3 regions of the Nocardioides maradonensis genome follow, and region 1 is predicted to be linked to each of the others. Evidence: predicted binding sites of a transcription regulator. Region 1 holds the regulator's gene; each other region holds the start of a gene.
What was found. The regulator LexA, encoded in region 1, represses DNA repair genes until DNA is damaged. The targets are predictions, from matches to a motif close to TCGAACANNTGTTCGA.
Positions count from the first base shown of each region.

Region 2: the regulator LexA is predicted to act here: its motif matches at 1,289-1,304, upstream of ACYVAQ_RS05895 (HNH endonuclease signature motif containing protein).
Region 3: the regulator LexA is predicted to act here: its motif matches at 1,538-1,553, upstream of ACYVAQ_RS22830 (HNH endonuclease signature motif containing protein).

Region 1 is NZ_BAAHAZ010000010.1:190,298-197,661, forward strand. It holds gene ACYVAQ_RS14030 (MXAN_6640 family putative metalloprotease) at 1-1,112, opposite strand, end outside; gene ACYVAQ_RS14035 (MXAN_6640 family putative metalloprotease) at 1,198-2,898, opposite strand; gene lexA (transcriptional repressor LexA) at 2,964-3,686, opposite strand; gene ACYVAQ_RS14045 (LysM peptidoglycan-binding domain-containing protein) at 3,921-4,256, shown strand; gene ACYVAQ_RS14050 (hypothetical protein) at 5,176-5,757, shown strand; gene ACYVAQ_RS14055 (hypothetical protein) at 5,684-6,013, opposite strand; gene nrdR (transcriptional regulator NrdR) at 6,325-6,792, shown strand; gene ACYVAQ_RS14065 (vitamin B12-dependent ribonucleotide reductase) at 6,952-7,364, shown strand, end outside.
Region 2 is NZ_BAAHAZ010000004.1:138,953-146,316, forward strand. It holds gene ACYVAQ_RS05895 (HNH endonuclease signature motif containing protein) at 1-1,251, opposite strand, end outside; gene ACYVAQ_RS05900 (PqqD family protein) at 1,693-2,019, opposite strand; gene ACYVAQ_RS05905 (tyrosine-protein kinase domain-containing protein) at 2,024-3,490, opposite strand; gene ACYVAQ_RS05910 (hypothetical protein) at 3,618-4,733, shown strand; gene ACYVAQ_RS05915 (hypothetical protein) at 4,901-5,446, shown strand; gene ACYVAQ_RS05920 (nucleotidyltransferase family protein) at 5,481-6,413, shown strand; gene ACYVAQ_RS05925 (glycosyltransferase) at 6,416-7,364, shown strand, end outside.
Region 3 is NZ_BAAHAZ010000028.1:30,602-37,965, reverse strand. It holds gene ACYVAQ_RS22835 (YciI family protein) at 1-155, shown strand, start outside; gene ACYVAQ_RS22830 (HNH endonuclease signature motif containing protein) at 290-1,489, opposite strand; gene ACYVAQ_RS22825 (pyridoxamine 5'-phosphate oxidase) at 1,920-2,306, opposite strand; gene ACYVAQ_RS22820 (sulfite exporter TauE/SafE family protein) at 2,303-3,070, opposite strand; gene ACYVAQ_RS22815 (ABC1 kinase family protein) at 3,117-4,460, shown strand; gene ACYVAQ_RS22810 (maleylpyruvate isomerase family mycothiol-dependent enzyme) at 4,469-5,128, shown strand; gene ACYVAQ_RS22805 (class I SAM-dependent methyltransferase) at 5,118-5,717, opposite strand; gene truA (tRNA pseudouridine(38-40) synthase TruA) at 5,710-6,537, opposite strand; gene xseA (exodeoxyribonuclease VII large subunit) at 6,581-7,364, shown strand, end outside.

The DNA.
Region 1 (7,364 bases):
CCGACCGACAGCTGCCAGACCCGGCGTACCAGCGTCGGCAGGATGCCCTGCTTGGTGGGGTAGCGCTCGGTCAGCCACCGGAAGAAGATCCAGGTGCCGTACTGGTGCAGGTAGGCGTTGTTGCCGCTGGCGTTGGAGTACGCGTCCAGGCTGACCGACGGCTTGCCCATCGGGCCGTACGGCAGGTAGCCCCGGTTGTCGTTGATCTTCGTGTAGAGCTCGTCCTCGGCCCAGGTCGCCGTGGCCTCCATCATCCAGGAGTCCTCGTCGAAGTCGTAGGCGAACTGCACGGCGTGGAAGTACTCGTGCGCCGCCGTGACCTCCATGTTCTGCTGCGGCGTGTGGTACGGGAACTCGCTGCGGCTGTAGTTGTTGTCGAGCACGCAGTACGCCGAGACGGCGGGGTGGTTCGTCCCGGAGGCGTCGAACGCCAGCTTCGGGTCGTCGGAGGTGCAGTAGCCGTAGAGGCCCTTGGAGCCGATGTTGCCCAGGTAGATGTCGCGCCGCGAGTCGCCGCCCAGGTGACCGTCGCCGCGGGTCGAGCGGTAGCCGGCATTGCGGTAGACGCTGTCGATGTGGGTCAGCTGCTTGAGAGTGAACTCCACCATGTCCGGTACGCCGTTGTGCGCCTTGCCCGGCCAGCGGCCCGACGCGCCGTTGTCCTCGGGGTCCACGCCGTTGGTGTTGTCGCGCCGCGGACCTGAACCCTGCTTGACGTAGTGCACGCAGATGCGCGAGTTGCACAGCTCGTAGCGGGTCGCGCTCGACCGGTAGCAGGCGTAGTCGCCGGGGCAGCTCGAGCCGCTCGCGGTCGGACGGGCGAAGAAGCGCTCGGCCTCACGACGCTGGCTCGGCGGCAGCGCCGCCTTGGTCTCGGCCAGGTTGCGCAGCGCGATGGTGGCGTCGCCGCGGACCGCCGTGGTGGTCGCGGTGAAGATCTTCTGCACCCGGTCCAGCGCGTGCTCGGCGCGGTGCAGCAGGGCCTGTGGACTGGGATCCGTCGCGTGGCTCTGGGTCGGTGCGGCCTGTGCTCCTGGGGAGACCAGGGCCAGCGAGCCGGCGAGCGTGATGGCGAGGAGAAGCCCGAGAACTGTCCTGCTGCTGCGACGCATGGAACCTTCGACTTTCGAGTGACCGGACACGACACGTACCCGACGACCATACGTGGTCATCGGGTGGCCGCCCGAAGTCGCGGTCTCAGGCCTGGTACGCCGTGGCCCGCACGACGTCCGGGGTGCCGTCGTCCTGGCCGCGGGGCGCGTAGCAGCTGTAGAAGACGGTGGAGAGCGTCGGTGGGAAACAGCTGGTGAACCGTCCCGAGGCATTGACGACCTCGATCTCGACGCTCGCGACCTCGGCCGATCCGAAGTGGAGGCTGAGCGTCGCGTCGCCCTTCGGGGAGAGCGTGATCAGGCGCGAGGACGTGCCGCCGTCCTTCCTCGTGATCCAGAGCGTCGCGGCCCCGCCGCGGCCCGTGGGCGGCAGGTCCAGGTGCACGCGGAGGTGCCAGGCGCGGCTCATCCCGGGCTTCGGGCTGAGCCGCAGCACGCGGTAGCTGAGGTGCTTGAGCGTGAAGCGGGTGACGACGTCCTTGGACCCGGGACCCACGTGGGCCGAGGCCCCCACCGGGGCGGTCGGGTAGTGGTTCGCCCGCGCCTCGCTGAAGTATGCCGTCGGGTGGCGGGCCGCGAGGTCGAACCTGCTGACCGCGGTCGTCAGGCTGATCCCGTGCGAGGCGAGCGCCTTCTTCAACCCGTAGATCGACACGTAACCCGGGGCGTTCGGGTTGGCGTCCGTGTTGGCGTCGAGCTTGCGCCAGATCTGCAGCATCAGGAGCGGGAGACCACCGCTCTGCTCGGTGACCAGCCGCTCGGTGAGGAACCGGAAGAAGATCCACGTGCCGTACCAGTGCAGGCCGGTCACGGTCCTGCGTTCCGTGCCGTAGTCGAGGGGCAGATCGGGCCGGGTGATCGGGCTCATCGCCAGGTACTGCACGTTGTCGTTGATGTCGGTGTAGAGCTCGTCCTCCGCCCAGGTGGCGGTGGCCTCCATGATCCAGTGGTCCTGGAAGAAGTTGTAGCTGAACTGCACCGCGTGGAAGAACTCGTGCGCCGCGGTCACCTCGAGGTTCTCCAGCGGCGTGTGGAACGGGTACTCCGCATGGGCGTAGTTGTTGTCGAGCACGCAGTACGCCGATCCGGCGAACTCGGTGTTCAGGGCGGGGTCGTCGCTCGTGCAGAAGCCGTAGAGGCTGTACCGGGAGAGCTCGCCGAGGTAGATGTCGGTCCTGGCGTCGCCGCCGTTGTCGGGGCTCGACAGGTCGCCGAGCGGCATCCGGTAGCCGGCCGCGGCGTACGTCGTCCAGACGTGCTCCATCGTGGCGAGCACCGAGTCGACGTAGTCGGGCGTGGTGTTCGTGTCCGCGTCCGCGGGGTCGACGCCGTTGGTGGTGTCGTTGTGGCCGCCCGGATCGCCGGAGGCCAGGTCGTAGTGCACGCAGAGCGGGAGGGTGGCGCTGCACTCCTCGTGCTGGGTGCCGGTGTAGACGACCGGGAAGTCCGGGTCGTGGTCGGAGGGGCCCGGCCGGGCGAGGATCCGGTCGGCCTGCCGGCGCTCGGCGGGGGAGAGCGTCGGGTACGCCGCCCGCAGGTCGCGCAGCAGCATGGTGGCGTCCTCGTGCTGCTGCGCCTGACGCGACGGGACCCGGGTGCCGTGGAACAGCAGGTCGGCGCGGGAGAGGGCGTCGGTTGCCTGCGCGTGGGTCATCCTCGGCCGCGCGTGGCCGGCGGCGATGGGCGTGGCGTGCGCCGACTCGCCGACGCCGGTGGCACCGAGGCCGGCGAGCGTCGCGGCGAGGACGAGGGAAAGGACGCGCGCCCGGCCGGAGGTGCGGATCACCTGCTGAATCTAGGGGATGCACACCTCCGCCCGGACCCGGCGCGGAGTAAAGATTGGGGCCTTCGTCAGACCTTGCGGAGCACCGCGGTGACCTTGCCCAGGATCGTGGCGTGGGTGCCGTCGATCGGGTCGAAGGCCGGGTTGTGCGGCAGCAGCCAGACCTTGCCGTCCTTGCGCTGGAAGGTCTTCACCGTGGCCTCGCCGTCGATCATGGCGGCGACGATCTCGCCGTTCTCGGCGGTGGCCTGCTGCCGGATGACGACGTAGTCGCCGTTGCAGATGGCGGCGTCGATCATCGACTCACCGCTGACCTCCAGCAGGAAGAGCTGGCCGTCGCCGACGAGCTGGCGGGGCAGCGGGAACACGTCCTCGACCCGCTCCTCGGCGAGGATCGGGCCACCGGCGGCGATGCGGCCGACGAGCGGCACGTTGCTGGGCTCGGGTGCGGCGTCGTTGATCGAGGTCTCGTCGTACGACGTCTCCGCCATGCTCGAGATCGGCTTGCGCTTCATCAGCGTCTCGGGGAGGAACACCTCGATGGCGCGGGGGAGGTGCGGGTCGCGGCGTACGAACCCCTTGGCCTCCAGCTGGCGGAGCTGGTGGGCGACGCTCGAGGTGCTCGTCAGGCCGACGGCCTCGCCGATCTCGCGCATGCTCGGCGGGTAGCCACGCTTGTCGATGGCCTTCTTGATCGTGGTCAGGATCCGCTGCTGGCGCGGGGTGAGGCCCGTGCCGTCGGGCGGACCGTCGGGAAGCTCACTCACGGGGCGAACAGCCTTCTTGGTCATGGATCGAACGTAACGCCGATCACCGTGGATCTCAAACAGGTGTTCGATGCGGCGTGTCGCGACACGCCGTCGAACACGCGTGCGACGAAATGCCGCGGTTGTGTCGAATGCGTGTTCTATGCTCGTCCATGTGTTCGATCGAACGTCTGATCGAAGCCAGGCCGAGAAGTTGTGTCGGCGGCCTCGGTCAGGGTGAGCGGACACGGACCAGCATCCACTTCCCCGGAGGCCACCATGAGCACGATCAGCTTCAGCCCCGCGTACGTCTCCCGCCCGCAGGTGCGGCTCACCCGCCGCGGCCGGCTCGTCGTCTTCGCGCTCAGCCTGCTGGCGGTGCTCGCCGTCGGCCTCGTGGTCGCCTCCGCCTCCGCCGCGGGCAGCCACTCCGGCACGCCCGACGTGCACGTGGTGACGGTCCAGCCCGGCGACACGCTCTGGGACATCGCGAGCGAGGCGGCCTCGGCGACCGGCACGCAGACCGGTGACATGGTGCAGCGCCTCGAGGACCTCAACCCGATCGAGGACGGCATGGTCTACGTCGGCCAGGAGATCCGCGTCCCGAACTCCTGAGGCGCACGCAGTCTCGTCCGTCGCCTCGACCCCGGCGGACGTAGGGGAAGACGAGGGGCCCGATCCGCATCCGGATCGGGCCCCTCGCGCTGTCCACAGGGTGCGTGGTGAGGCTGGTCGGGCGGGTCGGGTTCGGCGTACGTTCAGGGCAATCCGCCTCGGGAGGGTCCATGAAGCACGTCGTCCTCGCTGTCCTGCTGGTGCTGCTGGTCGGGTGCGGGGGAGACCCGCAGCCCCACTTCTCCAGCGCCCCGCCGACCCTCGTCCCGACCACGACAGCGCCCGCGGTGGAGACGCCGCAGGCGTTCCTGCGGCGGTGGGTGCACGCGATGGACACGATGGAGCGAACGGGGAAGCCTGCTCCATGGGAAGCGCTCAACCTCCGCTCCTGCAAGGACTGTGCGACGGTTGCTGCGACAGTGCGCGGTGTCTATGCCGGCGGCTATCACGTGGCCGGATCTCGCTCGCGTGTGAAATCGGTTGTCCACCTGCGCGGCGGGATCTGGCAGGCCCGCGTGTTCAGCCAGCCCACGGATGTCCTCGATCGAAGTGGTCGGAAGAGGGGTGGATATCCCGGCGGGTGGACGACGCTTCAGGTCACGCTGGTGTGCCGAAGTGGAGCGCTTCGTGTGGCGAGTGTCGTGCGACGGCCGTCGTGACTCGCATTTTGCTTACGATCGTCGCGGCCGTCGCAGCGTCGATCGTGTGGTCGGGTTCTGCTGTGGCTCACGGGCCGGCCGGGGCCTGCGGAGCTGGCGCAACGCTGAGTTACGCCTCGATCGGCTGTGGCGGCAACAGGCACGTCGGCGCGGTCTCCGCGACCGTTGTGGCAACCGCCCCGATCTGCTTGCCGGTCGGTGGCCGTTCCTGCGTGCCGACGGCGTGCGTCAGCCCGTCGCACGATCTCGTCGGAGTGCTGGTGACGACCATCGACTCAGCCGGGGCCACCGACACCCACTGTCGCTACCTGACGTCCCGTGGCCCGACCCCGGGCCAGGTCGCCCAGGCGTTCCGGCGTCTCTCCTGGCCCGCCAGCGTGCTGAAGATCCAGCCCGTCAAGGGCCGCACCCTGGTCAACCTGCGCACGAACTTCTACACGACCAACACCGGCCCCACGACGAGGACCGTGACCCTTCTCGGCCACCGCATCACCATCCAGGCCACGCCGAGCTACCGGTGGACGTGGGGCGACGGCGGCCGGGCGAGCGGGACCAGCGCGGGCGCGGCGTACCCGAACCTCCTGGTGACCCACGTCTACCTGCGCAAGGGCGTGGTCAGGCCGCGCCTCGACACCGTCTACGCGGGGCGGTACCGGATCGGCAACGGCCCGTGGCGCTCGATCCCCGGCACGCTCACGGTCGGCGGCGCGCCGCAACGCCTCGAGGTGACGACCGCCCGGCCCGTGCTGGTGAACCCCTACGAGTGCGTCAACGCGCCGCGCGCTTGCCGCCCTTCGGCGCCTCCGGGTCGCGCTTCTGGCGCTGCTCGGGGGCGTGGGTGATCCCCAGTGCCCGTGACACCCGCACCACGAGCATCAGGCCGAGGAACAGGCAGGCGACCGCGCCGAGCGAGGCCAGCACGAGCAGCGCCCAGGCTCCGGACGAGCCGTCCTTGCGGGCGGTGGCGCCGATGTCGATCGCGGCGTACACGAGGTATCCCCAGGCCACGACGCACGCGGTGATGGCCACGGCCAGGCCGAGGAGGGCAGGGCTGAACCGACGCGCTTCCCGAGCGCCCGCACGCTTCCCTCCGGCCACAGGCGACATTGTGACTGATGGGGCGTGACACGCCGTACGCGCGCTGCCCGAAAGCCCTGAAATGATCCCTGACCTGCGCAAACGCGTCGGTACGACGGCACCTGCCGAATCACCCCCACCCGGGTCTTGCCTCGCTGGTGCCACGGGCGTACGGTTACCACTACATCTAGTAGTTACACCGGTGTAGTTCTCCACATCTAGTCCACAAAGGACCCCGTGGAGTTGCACAGGTCACTGCCGGATCTCCACAGCGGAACACCGGTAGTCCACCGGTTCATCCACAGGCTCAGCGCTTCGGAAGGGGGACCATCATGCACTGCCCGTACTGCAAGCACTGCGACACCAAGGTCCTCGACTCCCGGGTCGCCGACGACGGGTCGAGCATCCGCCGGCGCCGGGTCTGCCAGAGCTGTGAGAAGCGGTTCACGACCGTCGAGCAGATGCAGCTGACGGTCCTCAAGCGCAGCGGCACCAACGAGCCGTTCAACCGCGACAAGGCCGTCGCCGGCGTCCGCAAGGCGTGCAAGGGCCGGCCGGTCGACGAGGACGCGCTGGCGCGCCTGGGCCAGGAGGTCGAGCACCAGCTCCGCCTGGCCGGCAGCCCGGAGATCGCCGCCCACGAGGTCGGCCTCGCCATCCTCGCTCCGCTCCGCGCGCTCGACGAGGTCGCCTACCTGCGCTTCGCCAGCGTCTACCGCGGCTACGAGTCGGCCGACGACTTCGAGGCCGAGATCGCCCTGCTCCGCGCCGAGCGCGAGCTCCAGCCGACCACCGGCTGAACCCAGAGAAACAACACAGACCGCCCGGGCAGCCAGTGGGGAAGCTGCCTGCCCGGGCACCCAACCTCGGCGACCGACCGCTGTCGGTCCCACCAGCAACACTGAGAAGTACGCCGAAAACACCGCGCCGTCGCGACCACAAAGGGGAACAGGAAGCACATGACCGAGACCGTGAACAGCCAGGCAGCAGGCACGGGCCTGACGATCGAGCGAGTGTTCAGCACCGCGGGCGTGCACCCCTACGACGAGATCACCTGGGAGCGGCGCGACGTCGTACAGACCAACTGGAAGACCGGTGAGACGGTCTTCGAGCAGCGCGGCGTGGAGTTCCCCGACTTCTGGAGCGTGAACGCCTCCACGATCGTCACGACGAAGTACTTCCGCGGCGCCGTCGGCACACCCGAGCGTGAGTCCGGCCTGAAGCAGCTCATCGACCGCGTCGTCGGCAAGTACGTCGCGGCCGGCCGCGAGCACGGCTACTTCGCGACCGACGCCGACGCCGAGGTCTTCGAGCACGAGCTCACCTGGCTGCTCGCGAACCAGTACTTCTCCTTCAACTCCCCGGTGTGGTT
Region 2 (7,364 bases), on a different contig from region 1:
GCTGTCGTGCGCGCGCCGGTGGTGGTGGCCGCAGAACAACACGCCGTCGTCGACGGTGGTCGGCCCGCCCTCGGACCAGGGCTTGAGGTGGTGGGCCTCCGTCCACGCGACCGGCACCGAGCACCCTTCGGCGCGGCATCCTTTGTCGCGCAGCCGCATCGCCCTGCGCTGTGCGGGGGAGTGGAGGCGCCGGGCGCGGCCCAGGTCGAGCACCTCGCCCTTCCCGCCGAGCACAGCCGGCAGCACGCGGGCGTTGCACGCCAGCCGCCGCGCCTCGGATGCGGAGATCAGGGTGCCGTCGTCGAGGGTGGCGGAGCCCAGGGCGCTGGTCAGCGTCTCGAACGGGATAGTCACCACGACGGCCGTGGCGTCCCCGCCGTGGTCGGGGAGACCGGCGGGATCGAGCTGCTCAAGGAGCATCAGGAACGCCTCACCGCGGGCTCGGCGCACCCCCAGGTAGCTGCTCGAGCCCCCGTAGCTGGTCGAGCCCCCGTAGCTGGTCGAGCCTGTCGAGCCCCCGTAGTTGGTCGAGCCCTTGTAGTTGGTCGAGCCTGTCGAGACCCGCGGATTGGTGTGCGCGTCCAGGTACGTCGTCAGCCGGGAGGCGATCGCGTCCGGGATCAGGGCGGTGATCCGAGCGACGCCGTTGCCGAGCCGGCGGACCTTGACCGAGCACCCGTCGACGGCGGCCTGCTCCTCGCGCTCCAGCAGCCGACCCAGCTCTTCCTCTGCCTGGCAAGGAGCCGCGACCTCGAGGATCTTCCTGCCCATGATCTCGAGCTGGTGCGGATCCAGGGTGCTCGCCATCGCGACCAGGTCGCGCTCGCACCGGACCCGCGTGGGTCCGTCGACCTCGTCGGACAGGACGTCGATCGCCCGGATGATCACCTGCGCCTGCCGCTCGTTCACCCGGCCCTCGCGCATCGCGTCGGCGGTCAGCGGGTGCTGCTCCAGCGCCTGGGCCAGCCGGAGCTCCGCGCGGGCGGTGTAGTGGTTGATGTTCGTGGCGTGCGCCAGCCAGGCGCCCGCATCGCGTGCGCCGTGCTCGGCAGCCACGTCCGTCGCGCTCGCGAGGATCCGCAGCTCGAGCTCGAGCGCCTCCGCCTTGACCCGGGCGAGGGTGCGGAGAGCGTCCTCCTTCTCAGCCACCCCGAGCAGGTGGACAGGTACGCCGGCCACGGCGTGCAGCCTGTACTCCAACTCGTGCGCGCAGGCCACGACCGGGTGCGAAGACACCGAGATCGTGGTCATGACGAGCCCTCCGAGACAGGTCGATCAACTGCCTCCAGTGTACACCTGTTCGAACAGAATCACCACCGAAATTTCGGACATTTCCCCAGGTCAGACCCACAATTGCAGGGACCGCAGGTCGGTGGTGGCGCCTGTGTGGGTGGCTGAGCCCCGGGTAGGTGGTCGAGCCCGGGTAGGTGGTCGAGCCCGGGTAGGTGGTCGAGCCTGTCGAGACCCCGGCGTGACACGCGTGCCCGGGTCGAGCGGCCGCGTAGCGGCGGCGCGGGCGAAGCCCGTGCCGACTCCGCGCCGTTCTGCCCGCCGTCAGGGACCCGACCGCAAGGACGCCGCAGGCGCCGCGCAGCGGGGCGAGCGCAGCGAGCATCCTTGCGGTCGGGGGACGGCGGGCTAAGGTGCGGCCGCCGTCGAGCACCCCGAGAGCCTGTGACTCCCCGAAGGCACCTACCCGTCAGCACCCGGGTCAGAGCCGGAGTCGGACGCGGAGCCCGAGTCCCCCACCTCGACCAACAGTCCCCGCCCCACGAGATCCTCCAGCAGCGCGACGACATCAGCCGAGATCGTCGAGACCGGCAGCTCGTAGGCGTCGGCGAGGTCGTCGCAGATCGCGTCGACCGACGACACCCCGTCGATCGCCCGCCACACCGAGGCCGCCGATCCCTCCAGCACCAGCGGAGGCAGCTCGAGCCGGTCCAGGTCGAGCAGGGTCACCCGGTCGCCGGTCATCGAGACCGCGACGGCGGCCTTGACGGCGAGGACCCGGGAGCCCACGGGCTCAGGCGCGGGACTTCGCGCGTCGGCCGCCCAGGCGACGGGCGGGCTTCCTCGCGGGACCGCCCTGCCCGTCGGAGTCGTCCTTGATGTACCCGTCGTACAGGTAGCCGTAGCCGTAGCCGCCGATGCCACCGCGTCGGTTGACGCGGTTCAGGACCAGGCCGAGGACCTTGCTGTGGACGGCCTCGATGGAGCTGACGGCGTGGTCGATCTCGGTGTCGAGCGTCTTGCCGGAGGAGACCACCAGCAGCGCGCCGTCGACGGCGACGCTCAGCACGGCCGCGTCGGTCACGGGCAACAGCGGCGGGGCGTCGATGACGACGTACCCCTCGCCGCGCAGCTTCTCGATGAGCGTGCGCATCGCCTTCGACCCGAGCAGCTCGCTCGGGATCGGCGCCGGAGGCCCGGCGGAGAGGACCCGGAGGTTGCGGAACCCCTCGGGCCGCTGCAGTGCGTCCTCGAGCGGCACCAGGCCCGCGAGCACCGAGGTGAGTCCAGGGCCGGTCGCGTCGACGCCGAAGGCGGCCGCTGCCGAGGGACGGCGGAGGTCGCCGTCGATCAGCACCACGGGAGCGCCGGTCGAGTCGAGTGCGGCAGCGAGGTTCGCCGCCACGGTGGACTTGCCGTCGCCGGCACGCGCGCTCGAGACGACGATCGAGCGGATCGGGTCGTCGACCCGCATGTAGGTCAGGTTGGTCCGCAGCTTGCGGAACGCCTCGGCGGCCGGGGTGTTCGGGCCTCGGCCGCTGCGCACGGCGATGCCGCCCTCGCCGCCACGCTCGTGGGCGAGGCTGGGCGCCGCCGGGATGCTGGCGACGACGGAGTGGCCGGTCCGCTTCTCGATCTCCTCGGGAGACCGCATTCGCCGGTCGAGCTGCTGGCGCACCACGGCGTAGGCGAGACCGAGCAGCAGGCCCACGACGAGGGCCAGGGCCCCGTTGCGCTTCGGGTTGGGCGACACCGGGCTGCTGGGAAGCGCCGCCGAGTCCACGGGAACGATCCGAGGAGTGCCGTCCGCGGGCTTCTTGTTGGGCGACTCGATCGAGGCGACCTGATCGGCGAGGGCCCGCACCCACGCGTCGGCGAGCTGCTGCGCCTCGAGCGGGGTGCCCGCCTTGGTGGTGATCTTGAGGAGCACGGTGTCGGTCGGCTGCTGGACCGTGACGCGGCCGACGAGCTCCGACGGCGAGTCGCTGAGGTGGAGGTTGTCGATGACCTCCTGCGCGGTGGCGCGGCTGGTCGCGATGTCGACGTACGACGTCGCCCGCGACTTCGCCAGGTCGTCGTAGACCTGGCCCAGTGCCGGGTTGCTGGCCTGACCCGTCCCGACGAAGCCGGTGGCGTTCGCGGCGTACACCTTGGGCTGGGTGACCGTGTAGCCGGCGGCGGCCAGCAGGACGAAGCCGAGAATGATCACCGCGCCCACCCAGTGGGTTCGCAGCGCGCGCAGGTAGTCCTGCAGTTCCATCGAGAAGTCCCGTTCGATCGTGTCGTTGGTTGAGTAGCCCGAGCCGCTAGGCGAGGGCGTATCGAAACCAACGTGGGTTACGAGGCCAACCAAGCTGGACCAATGCAGCAATCATTACAGTGAGCGCGTGGCGGCGGAGGCGAATCCGGAGGATGTGGCCGGCCCCACCGTCCGAGTGGCCTCGCTCGGCAGTGTCGTGGAGGTCCGGTTCCCCTCGGACTCGTCGTCGCCGGAGTCGTTCCGCCGGCTGTGGTCGCGCGCGGTGGTGGGGGGCGGAGACGCCGACACGACGGTGGTGGCGCCCGGTGGCCCGGACGCCGAGGTCCAGCACAGCCTGTCCATGGCGGTCACCCTGGCAGCGATCGAGGCGCGGGTCGGCGATCTCTGGATGCTCCACGCCGCGGGGCTGGCGGACCCGGTCACGGGTGCTGCTGTCGCGCTCGTCGCGCCGTCCGGCACCGGCAAGTCGACGGCCGCCGCCGAGCTGGGTCGACGCTGGGCCTACCTCTCGGACGAGACCGTCGGCGTCGACCGCTCGGGGAACGTCCTCGCGCACCCCAAGCCGCTCTCCCGGGTGGTGCCCGGCACGGGCACGAAACGTCAGGTGGGTCCCGACGAAGCGGGGCTGCTGACCCCCGGCGTACCTCCCCGGCTGACCGCGGTCGTCCTGCTGGACCGCGATGGCACCGCCGAGCCGGTGGTCGAACGGGTCCGTCCGGCCGAGGCGATCGTCCGGCTGGCTGCCCAGACCTCGTTCCTCGCCCGCCTGCCCGAGCCGCTGCACTACCTGACCGACGTCCTCGCGACCACGTCCGGGGTGTGGAGCATCCGGTACGCCGAGGTCGCCACCCTCGAGCCCGTCATCGCCTCGCTGCTCGAGCGGCCTCAGGTGGTCGAGCGGCCTCAGGTGGTCGAGCGGCCTCAGGTGGTCGAGCCGACTCAGGTGGTCGAGCCCTTTCCGGTGGTCGAGCTTGTCGAGACCCCGTGGGTTCGCGCCCTCCCGGTCGTCGACGTGCTCGATCTCGACGACGAGCGTCTCGTGCTGGTCGGTGAGCGGGTGGTGTTGCTCAGCCCTGTGGCCTCCGTGGTGCACCGGATGGTTCCGGCAGGTCAACCGATCGGACTGCGCGAGCTGCTCGACCGCGTCGCCACCGAGGTGCCGCTCCCGCCGGAGCCGGGGCGGGCGCTCATGACGCTCCTGGAGCAGCTGTCAGCGGAATCGCTGGTGGCACTCACCCCTTGAAGTGACCTACGTTACGTACGTCTCTGGGTGTTTTTGCCGTGGATTCCGGCATTCCTGAGATTTGGTCTCTCACGCGCCCCTAGGGTTGGGCTCACGCGTTCCCGGGAGCACCGCCGTTCCTGTCCCAGAGTCCGGGGACGTTCGTCCTTGTGGGAGGGCTCCAACACATGACTGACAACACCGCTACGCCGACCAAGAGCACCCGTCGCGCGGTCATCCGCGCCGGTGCGACCGCCGCCTGGGCGGTCCCGGCCGTGCAGGTCGCCAGCATGGTGCCGGCCTTTGCTGCGAGCGGTGACCCGAGCCTGTCCGAGACCCACTCCACGTTGACCATCACGGCGGCGACCGGCTCGCAGACGTCGTCGACCGTTGCCGGCTCCATCGTGTTCAGCAACAGCGGAGCCCGCACCAGTGGTGCGCTGACCGTCGCGCTGAGCCAGTTCAAGATCAAGAAGAACAAGGGCGCGCAGCTCGTGTCCCCGTCTTCCACGACGTGGACTGCCGCCGGGTGGGTTCTGTCGGGGTCGTCCGCCTCGGGGGTCACGGCGACCTATGCTGCGGGCATCCCGGCTCACTCCTCGGTGACTCTGAGCTTCAGCGCCGCGGTGCCTGCCAACGAGCTCGGCGGCGGGGGATCCGCGCAGATGAGCTTCGCCGGCACGATCTCCGGCCCGGCCAACACCGCCACGGTGAGTGGGCTCCTCTCTTCCTGAGCGGAGTCGGACCGGCACGGCCAGAATGACGCTCGTGCACATCGATCCACGGGACGGCGTCGCGCTCGGACAGGCGATGGTCGACCGCCTGGCTCGTGATCTGGGTGCACGGGTGCTGGCCATCAAGGGGCCCGTCCCCGCGGCTCACGGGTTGCTTCCTGCGCACGCGTCCGCCGATGTGGACGTGCTCGTTGCGCCCGATGACGTCGCGATCGTGTGCGACGGTCTGCGCGAGCTCGGGTGGTCGGTGGTCCCGGTCAACGACGACGCACGCTTCCTGGCCCATCACTCGTCGACCATGACCCACCCCGCGTGGCCTGTCACGATCGACGTCCACCGGGTGTTCCCGGGCTTCCTGGCGAGTCCGACCGAGGTCTTCGACGCACTGTGGTCCGAACGCATCGACCTGCCGATCGCCGGCCAGACGGTGACCGCGACGGGGCTGTGCGGCTCGACGCTCGTCGCCGCCTTGCACGCGTTGCGCGACCCGCACCTGCGGGAGAGTGAACGCGACCTGAGCCGGCTGGTCGAGGCCTGGGCCGGCATGGCCGAGCGACGAGCGACGTTGCGACAGCTCGCGGAGTCAACGGGTGCTGCCCAGTCGGCCGCGCCCCTGCTGAGCCGCCTCGGCCTGGTGGCGCGGCCGCCGACCGGACCGCTGGACGCGGGTCTCGAGGAATGGCGGTCCAACGCTCAGATCGGCCACGTCCGCGGCATCGGTTGGGTACGCGAGTTCCGTGAGGCTCCGCTGCGGCGGTGGCCGGCGCTCCTGGTGCGATTGCTCGTAACGGACGACGAGCGGACGCTCAACGACTACGGTATGGCTGCTGACGGCGCAGGACGTCTGCGCGCTCACCTACGACGGATCAGCCAGTTGGTTCGGGACTCTCCTCGTGCGTTGCGAACGGCATTCCATCACCGGCAGGTCCTGCGCCGATTGACGAGGAAGGGCGGAGCGCGGCGGTGAACATGACCGATCTGGGCCGCGTCGCGATCGCGCACGAGTGGGTCGCCGCCCGCGCCGGTAGTGAGAAGGTGTTCGAGGAGCTGGCACTCACCTACCCGGACGCGGACCTGTACGCCATGACGGTCACCCCGGGTGTCGATCTCGACGTCTCCGGACGAGCCATCCGCACGACCCCGCTCGACCGGCTCGGCGGCCTGCGGGACCGACGAGGCCTGCTGCTTCCGGTCATGCCCGGGGCGTGGCGCGTCACCGGCCGCCGCGAGCGGTACGACACCGTGATCACGTCGAGCCACGCCTGCGTGAAGGGTTTCCGCCCGGGCCGGGAGGCCCGACACCTCTGCTACGTCCACGCTCCGATGCGGTACGCGTGGAATCCCGAGATCGATGACCGTGGCGCGGGCCGGCTGGCCGGCCCCGCGCGGGCGGTCCTGCGCAGGTGGGACCTGCGCTCGACCCGCTGGGTCGACAGCTTCGCCGCCAACTCGAGCGCGGTTGCTGAGCGCATCGAGCGCTTCTACGGCAGGGGGGCTCAGGTGATCCACCCGCCGGTGGACACCGACTTCTTCGCGGGGGCGAGCGAACAGACCAGGGAAGGGCTGGTCACGCTCGGGCGCTTCATCCCCTACAAGGGCCACGACATCGCCATCCGGGTGGCGGCTGAGCTCGACGTACCGATCAAGGTCGTCGGCAGGGGACCGGAGGAGGACAGGCTCCGCGCCGTGGCAGCCAGCGTGGGCGCGCGTGCCGAGTTCGTCGTCGGCGCGCCTGACGACGTCGTTCGCGATGCCGTAGCGTCGGCGCGCGCTCTCGTCTTCGCGGCCCACGAGGACTTCGGGATCGTCCCCGTCGAGGCACAGGCGGCAGGGACGCCCGTCGTCGGGCCGGCCCTCGGCGGACTGGTCGACACCGTGGCCCACGGCGTCACCGGCATGCTTGCCCCGACGCTGTCTG
Region 3 (7,364 bases), on a different contig from region 1:
AGACCAAGGAGCACCTGGGCGGGTTCGCCGTCATCGACGTACCGGACGAGGCGGAGGCCCGGCACTGGGCGGGCCAGATCGCGACCGCGTGCGGCTGGCCGCAAGAGGTACGACGCTTCATGCCGCACTACGAGCTGCCCGAGGACGAGCGCTGAGGCCCGACTGCCGCTGCCTTCGGGGCTGGCGAACGGCGGCCGCACCGTAGCCGACCGGTCGGCAGGTCGGGCGCGGAGTCAATGGCCCCCTTCCCGCCCAGCGCATTGCGCTACGCCGAACCCGCGCGGTCGGCTCACGTGCGGCGGTGGAACCTGTAGTCGCCGGAGGTCAGCTTGGTCATCGTGTAGCGCTGGTCGTGGGCCCGATGGTGATGGTGGGAGCAGAGCAGGACCCCGTCTGCGAGGTCGGTCTTGCCTCCCTGGGACCAGGGCTTCAGATGGTGCGCCTCCGTCCACGCCGCTGGGATCGTGCACCCGTCGGCGCGGCACCTGCCGTCGCGCAGCCGCATGGCCTTGCGCTGGGCCGCGGTGTAGAAGCGTTGGGCCCGGCCGAGGTCGAGGGGTTCGGACTTCCCGCCGAGTACGGCGGGGACGATCTTCGCGGTGCAGGCCAGCCGCCGTGCCTCGCTCGCCGAGATGACCGTGGTGCCGAGCATCGCGGAGCCGAGATCGTTCTTCAGCGCGTCGAACGGGATGGTCACGATCACGGTGGTGGCGTCGCCGCCGTGGTCGGGCAGTCGGTTCGGGTCGAGCACTTCGAGGAGTCGGCAGAACGCCTCACCACGGGACCTGGACTTGGTGACGCGGGGTGAGTCCTCGGCGTCGAGGTAGGTGGTGAGCCGTTCGGCGATGGAGTCGGGGACCAGGGCGGTGATCTTCGTGGTCCCGTCGCCACGGCGTTGCAGCTTCACGCTGCACTTGTCCCGTGCGACCTGCTCCTCGCGCTCCAGTGCCTTGCCGAGCTCGGCCTCCGCCACGTCAGGCGCGACCACTTCCAGGATCTTGGCGCCGAGCACCCGCAGGTCGCGGGGGTCGTAGGTAGCCGCGAGCTTGATGAGGTGCTTCTCGGCACGGGTCTTGGTGAGGTCGTCGACCTCGTCGGAGAGCTTGTCGATCGCGCGGATGATCACCCGCGCCCGAGGAACGTTCACGTCCCCAGCCCGCAGCGCAGCAGCGGTCAGGGGATGGGCCTGGAGGTCGCGGGCCAGGTGGAGGTCGGCACGGGCGGTGGTCGCGGTGATGTGGGTGGCGTGGGCGTACCAGGTGCCGGCGTCGCGGGCGGCGTGCTCCTCGGCCACATCACCAGCTGCTGCGAGCAGCCGCAGCTCGAGCTCGGCGGTCTCGGCCTTGACCCGCGCCAGGGTCAGCAAGGCTTCTTCCTTGTCGCGGGTGCGCAGGTAGTCGGCCGGCATCTCGGCGACGGCATGGAGCTCGGTTTCGAGGGTGCGGGCGCAGCGGAGGATCGGGTGGCAGGGCACCTGTTCCGCGGTCATCGAGACTCCCGAGATGAAGCTGGTCAACTACCTCGATGATACCAAGAATCGAACAGATTATCGAGCGTTTCCACCAGTATCTTCGCAGGTCAGGGCATGTTTTGTGGCGGCCGCGGAGCGGCGGCGCGGGCGAAGCCCGTGCCGACTCCGCGCCGTCCTGCCGCCCGGTCGGGACCCCGGGTCAAGGATCGCGAAGCGACCGCGCAGCGGCGCCGAAGGCGTCCTTGACGCGGGGTGCCGGGCGGCTACGGTGCGGCCGCCAAGCACCGACCCCGCAGGAAGCGAGGGTTGGTTTCGATACGCCGCTCGCTGGCGCTCGCGGCTACTCAACCAACGACCGGGCGGCCGGCCCTCGCGGCTACTCAACCAACGACCGGGCGGCTGGCGCTCGCGGCTACTCAACCAACGACCGGGCAGCCGGCCCTCGCGGCTACTCAGCCGACGACGACGCGACCGGGGCGCAGTCGTGCCCGCACCCGTCCGGAGGCAGCGGCCCGTCCGCGTGGGAAGCGGGACGGTGGAGGACGGCCGCCGAGGGGGTGATCACCACGTCCGTACCCGCCACCACCGCCGAGCCGTCGACCAGCAGCGTGTAGCCGTGGACCTCGGTCGGCGGGAAGACCAGGGTGACCACCGGGTTGGCGTCGACGTTGGCCAAAGTTCCGCCGCCCGGACCGACCACCCGCACCACCCCGTCGAAGACGACCGGATCCACCGTCACCACCTTGACCGCCGGCGAGGAGGTGGTCAGCAGGTAGCCGCTCCCCCGCTCGCCGACGAGCCGAGCCATCTCGTCCAGGTCCACCTTGATGCTCACCCGAACACGCTCCACCCGATCCGCACGATGAAGCAAGACACGACGAGGATGAAGAAGACCCGCACGAACCGGGAGCCGCGCGAGACCGCCACCCGAGCACCCAGGTAGCCACCGGCCAGGTTGCACACACCCATCACGATCCCCAGCCTCCACAGCACCGCACCCGAGGGCACGAAGAGCAGCAGGGCACCGATGTTGGTGGCCCAGTTCGCGAGACGCGCCTTCGCCGAGGCCTCGAGGAAGTCGTAGCCGAGCAGGCCGACCAGGGTGATCACGAAGAAGCTGCCGGTGCCGGGGCCGAGGGCGCCGTCGTACACGCCGATCACCAGACCCACGCCCATCGCCGCGAGCACGTGCCGATGCCCGGAGAAGCGCAGCACGGTGACGGCCCCGAACGTCGGCCGGAGGACGACGTACAGACCGACGACGACCAGGACCACCAGCACCACCGGTTGGAACACCGACGCGGGCAGGTGGGACGCGATGACGGCGCCACCCAGCGCACCGACGAGGGCGCACGCCATCAGCGGTCCGAAGGTGCGGGGGTCGGGCCGGACCCGCCGGTAGTACGTCGCCGACGCGACCGAGGTGCCGCACACCGAGGCCAGCTTGTTGGTCGCCAGGACGTGCACCGGCGCCATCCCGGGAAGGCCCAGCAGCAACGCCGGCAGCTGCACGAGACCGCCGCCGCCCACGACGGCGTCGACGAACCCGGCCGCCAACGCGGCGAGCGCGAGCAGCAGCAGGACGGAGGGATCGGGCATCGCGAAACATCCTGCACCGTCACGGACCGCCCGTCAGAATGGGGACATGGCCGACCTCCCCCGCAAGGCAGCCGCCCGTACCGCACGTCTGGCGGCCCTGCCGCTCGCGCACGCCGGACGGACCGCGGTCGGCTTCGGGCGGCGCCTCGGCGGTGCGCCGGCCGAGGCGGTGATGAGTGAGATCCAGCAACGGACGGCCGAGCAGCTGTTCCGCACGCTCGGCGAGCTCAAGGGCGGGGCCATGAAGTTCGGCCAGGCGCTGTCGGTCCTCGAGTCGGCGCTGCCGGAGGAGATGGCGGCGCCGTACCGCGAACAGCTGACCCGCCTCCAGGACTCCGCGCCGCCGATGCCGACCCAGACCGTGCGCGACATCCTCGCCGAGGACCTCGGTGAGGACTGGCAGACCAAGCTGGTCTGGCTGGACGGCGCCCCCACCGCCGCGGCGTCCATCGGCCAGGTCCACGAGGGTCGCTGGTACGACGGGCGGCGGGTCGCCGTGAAGGTGCAGTACCCCAACGCGGGGGACGCACTCATGGCCGACCTGCGCACGCTGGCCCGCGCGGCGCGGGCGATCGGGCCGCTGATCCCGGGCGTCGACATGAAGCCGCTCGTCGAGGAGGTGCAGGCCCGCGCCCAGGAGGAGCTCGACTACGAGCTGGAGGCCGACGCTCAGCGCCAGTTCGCGGAGGCGTTCCGCGACGACCCGCACATCGTCGTGCCCGACGTGGTCGCCGTCGGCCCGCGGGTCCTCGTCACCGAGTGGCTCGACTCCACCAGCTCGCTGGCCGCGATCATCGCGGACGGCACCGCCGAGGAGCGCGACCACTACGGCGAGATCTTCACCCGCTTCCTGTTCTCCGGGCCCGCGCGCACCGATCTGCTGCACGCCGACCCGCACCCGGGCAACTTCCGCATCGTGCCTGCTTCCGACGGTGGGCTCGGCCGGATCGGAGTGCTCGACTTCGGCGCGGTGGCGCGGCTGCCGCAGCGCGGCCTGCCGGCGCCGATGGGCCGGCTGATCACGCTCTGCGCGGCGGGCGACGGCGACCACCTCATCGCCGGGCTGCGCGAGGAGGGCTTCCTCAAGGACCGGATCCGGATCGAGCCGCAGCTGCTCATGGACTACCTCGCGCCGTTCGTCGACCCCACGCTGGTCGAGCGGTTCCGGTTCAGCCGGGAGTGGATGCGCGAGCAGTTCCAGCGCCTGAACAACCCGCGAGACCCGGCGTACACGGTGAGCATCAAGCTGAACCTGCCGCCGTCGTACGTGCTGATCCACCGGACCTGGCTCGGAGGCGTCGGCGTGCTCAGCCAGCTCGAGGCGGAGGCGCCGTTCCGGGCGATCATGCAGGAGTTCCTGCCGGACTTCCGGCCCCCGCCGCTGCCATGATCGGCGCCATGGACTGGATCGCCGAGCTGACCACGCTGACCGACGCGTTCGCGGCCGAGCTGGAGAAGGGCGACCTCGACGCGCCGGTGCCCAGCTGCCCCGGCTGGACGCTGGCCGACCTCGGCAACCACCTGCGCGAGGTGCACCTCTGGGCCGCGCACGCCGTGACCGAAGGCAACCCCGCCGGGACCTCCGAGCCGGTTCCTCCGGATCAGCTGGCGGCCGCCTACCGCGAGGCGGCCCACGGCCTCATCACGGTGCTGGACGTCGATCCCAGCACGCCGGCGTGGACCTTCGGACCGGACAAGGTCGTCGGCTTCTGGCAGCGTCGCCAGGTCCACGAGACCCTGGTCCACCTGTACGACGCCCGGCTCGCCACCGGCCGGGCGGAGCTCTGGCAGCCGCGACCCGAGCTCGCCTGGGACGGCGTCGACGAGGTCGCGACTGTGTTCTACCCGCGCCAGGTCCGCCTCGCCCGCACCGAGCCGCTCACGCGCAGGCTGGTGCTGTCGGCCACCGACGTCGACACAACCGTCGATTTCGGCGAGGGCGACCCGGTCGAGCTCACCGGCACGGCGGCCGAGCTGCTGCTGGCGCTGTGGAAGCGGATCCCTGCGACGGATCCGGCCGTCGCCGCGCTGCTCGGCGACTCGGCCGTCACGCCCTGACGGTCTCCAGCACCCGGAACCCCTTGGCGCTCGCGATCCGCTCGGTCGGGTAGCCCTGGTCGACGAGCCACCGCTGCAGCGAGTCGGCGCCGAGGTTCTTGCCGACGACCATGACCGCCCGGCCGCCGGGCACGAGACGCGGCAGCCAGGTGAGCAGCAGCTCGTGCAGGGCCTCCTTGCCGATCCGGATCGGCGGGTTGGACCAGATCTCGTCGAAGGTCGCGTCGGCCGGCACCTCCGCGGGCTCGTACGCCGAGAAGCGGTCCTCCACGCCGAGCGAGGCGGCGTTCTCGCGGGCGAGCAGCAGCGCGCGGCGGTTGACGTCGACGCCGGTCACGACCGCTGACGGGGCCGCGACCGCGCACGCCAGCCCGATCACGCCGTACCCACACCCGAGGTCGAGGATCCGGCCGCCCGCGGGCGGGTCGGTCTCGCGGAACAGGACCGACGTACCGATGTCGACGCGGCCCTGGGCGAACACACCAGACCCGCTCACCAACGTGAGCGAGTGCCCCCAGACCGAGGCCGCCACGGAAGCCCGCTGGAAGGGGGCAGCGGGGTCCGCGGAGAAGTAGTGGTCCTCAGTCACCGTCCACCTCTTCGGATCGGCGCTTGGCCGACGTCTGCTCGACCCGCAGCGCAAGCTCGGCGTCGGCCGGGTACCCGACCTCCTCGAGCGTCAGCCCGTGCGCATGCATCACCTTGACCTCGGGATCGCGCCGCCGCCCGGCGAGGATCGCCGCGGCCCAGTCGGCGTCGCGACGGCCCTCACCGACCGCCACCAGGCAGCCCACCAGCGCCCGCACCATCGAGTGGCAGAACGCGTCGGCGCGGACGTGGCCGACCAGAACGCCGTCGGCGTCGCGCGACCAGGACAGCTCCTCCAACGTGCGGATCGTGGTGGCGCCCTCGCGCTGCTTGCAGAAGGCGGCGAAGTCGTTGAGGCCGACCAGCCGGGCGGCCGCCGCGTTCATGGCGTCGACGTCGAGGGGGCGCGGCCACGCGACGACGTACCGGCGCCGGAGCGGGTCGACGAGCTCGGGCGCGTCCGCGATCCGGTAGGCGTAGCGCCGCCACAGCGCCGCGAAGCGCGCGTCGAACCCCCCGGGCGCCGGGGCGAGGCGGTGGATCCGCAGGTCCCCGGGGAGTACGCCGTTCAGGCGGCGCGCCAGCCGCTCGACGGTGCCCTCATCGACCGAGGCAGGCAGGTCGCAGTGCGCGACCTGCCCCCGCGCGTGGACGCCGGAGTCGGTGCGGCCCGCGCAGGTCACCCGGATCGTGCCCGGGGCGACGCGCAGCACCGTCTCGAGCGCCGCGACGAGCTCGCCCTGCACCGTGCGCAGCAACGGCTGGGCCGCCCAGCCCTTGAAGTCGGTGCCGTCGTAGGCAAGGTCGATCCGGACGCGCACGCCCTGAGGCTATCGGTCGGCGGCTCCGTCTAAGGTCAACGCCGTGGCCCTGGAGACCTCCGCCGAGCAGCCGGCCCCGGTCCGGCAGATCGCGAACGCGATCTCCGGCTGGATCGACCGGCTCGGTGTCGTGTGGGTCGAGGGCCAGGTGGCGCAGATCAGCCGCCGGCCGGGCCTGAGCACGGTCTTCATGACGCTGCGCGACTCGATCGCGGACATCTCCGTGCCGGTGACCTGCTCGCGGGTGCTCTTCGACGGCCTCGAGACGCCGCTGACCGAGGGCGCGAGCGTGGTGATCCAGGCGAAGCCGTCGTACTACGCCAACCGCGGCACCCTCTCCCTGCAGGCGCGGACGATCCGGATGGTCGGTCTCGGCGAGCTGCTCGCCCGGCTCGAGCGCCGCCGCCAGCTGCTCGCCGCCGAGGGCCTGTTCGCGCAGGAGCGGAAGCGCCGGCTGCCCTTCCTTCCGAACCGGATCGGCCTGATCACCGCGCCGGGCTCGGCCGCCGAGAAGGACGTCGTCGAGAACACCACCCGCCGCTGGCCCGGGGTGACCTTCGAGACGGCGTACGCCGCCATGCAGGGCCAGCGCTCCGCCGCCGAGGTGATCGAGGCGCTGGGGCGCCTCGACGCCCACCCCGAGGTCGACGTCATCGTGATCGCGCGCGGCGGCGGCTCCGTGGAGGACCTGCTGCCGTTCTCCGACGAGGGGTTGGTGCGGGCGGTCTTCGCGGCCCGGACCCCGGTCGTGTCGGCGATCGGCCACGAGCCCGACACCCCGCTGCTCGACCTGGTCGCCGACCTGCGCGCCTCGACCCCGACCGACG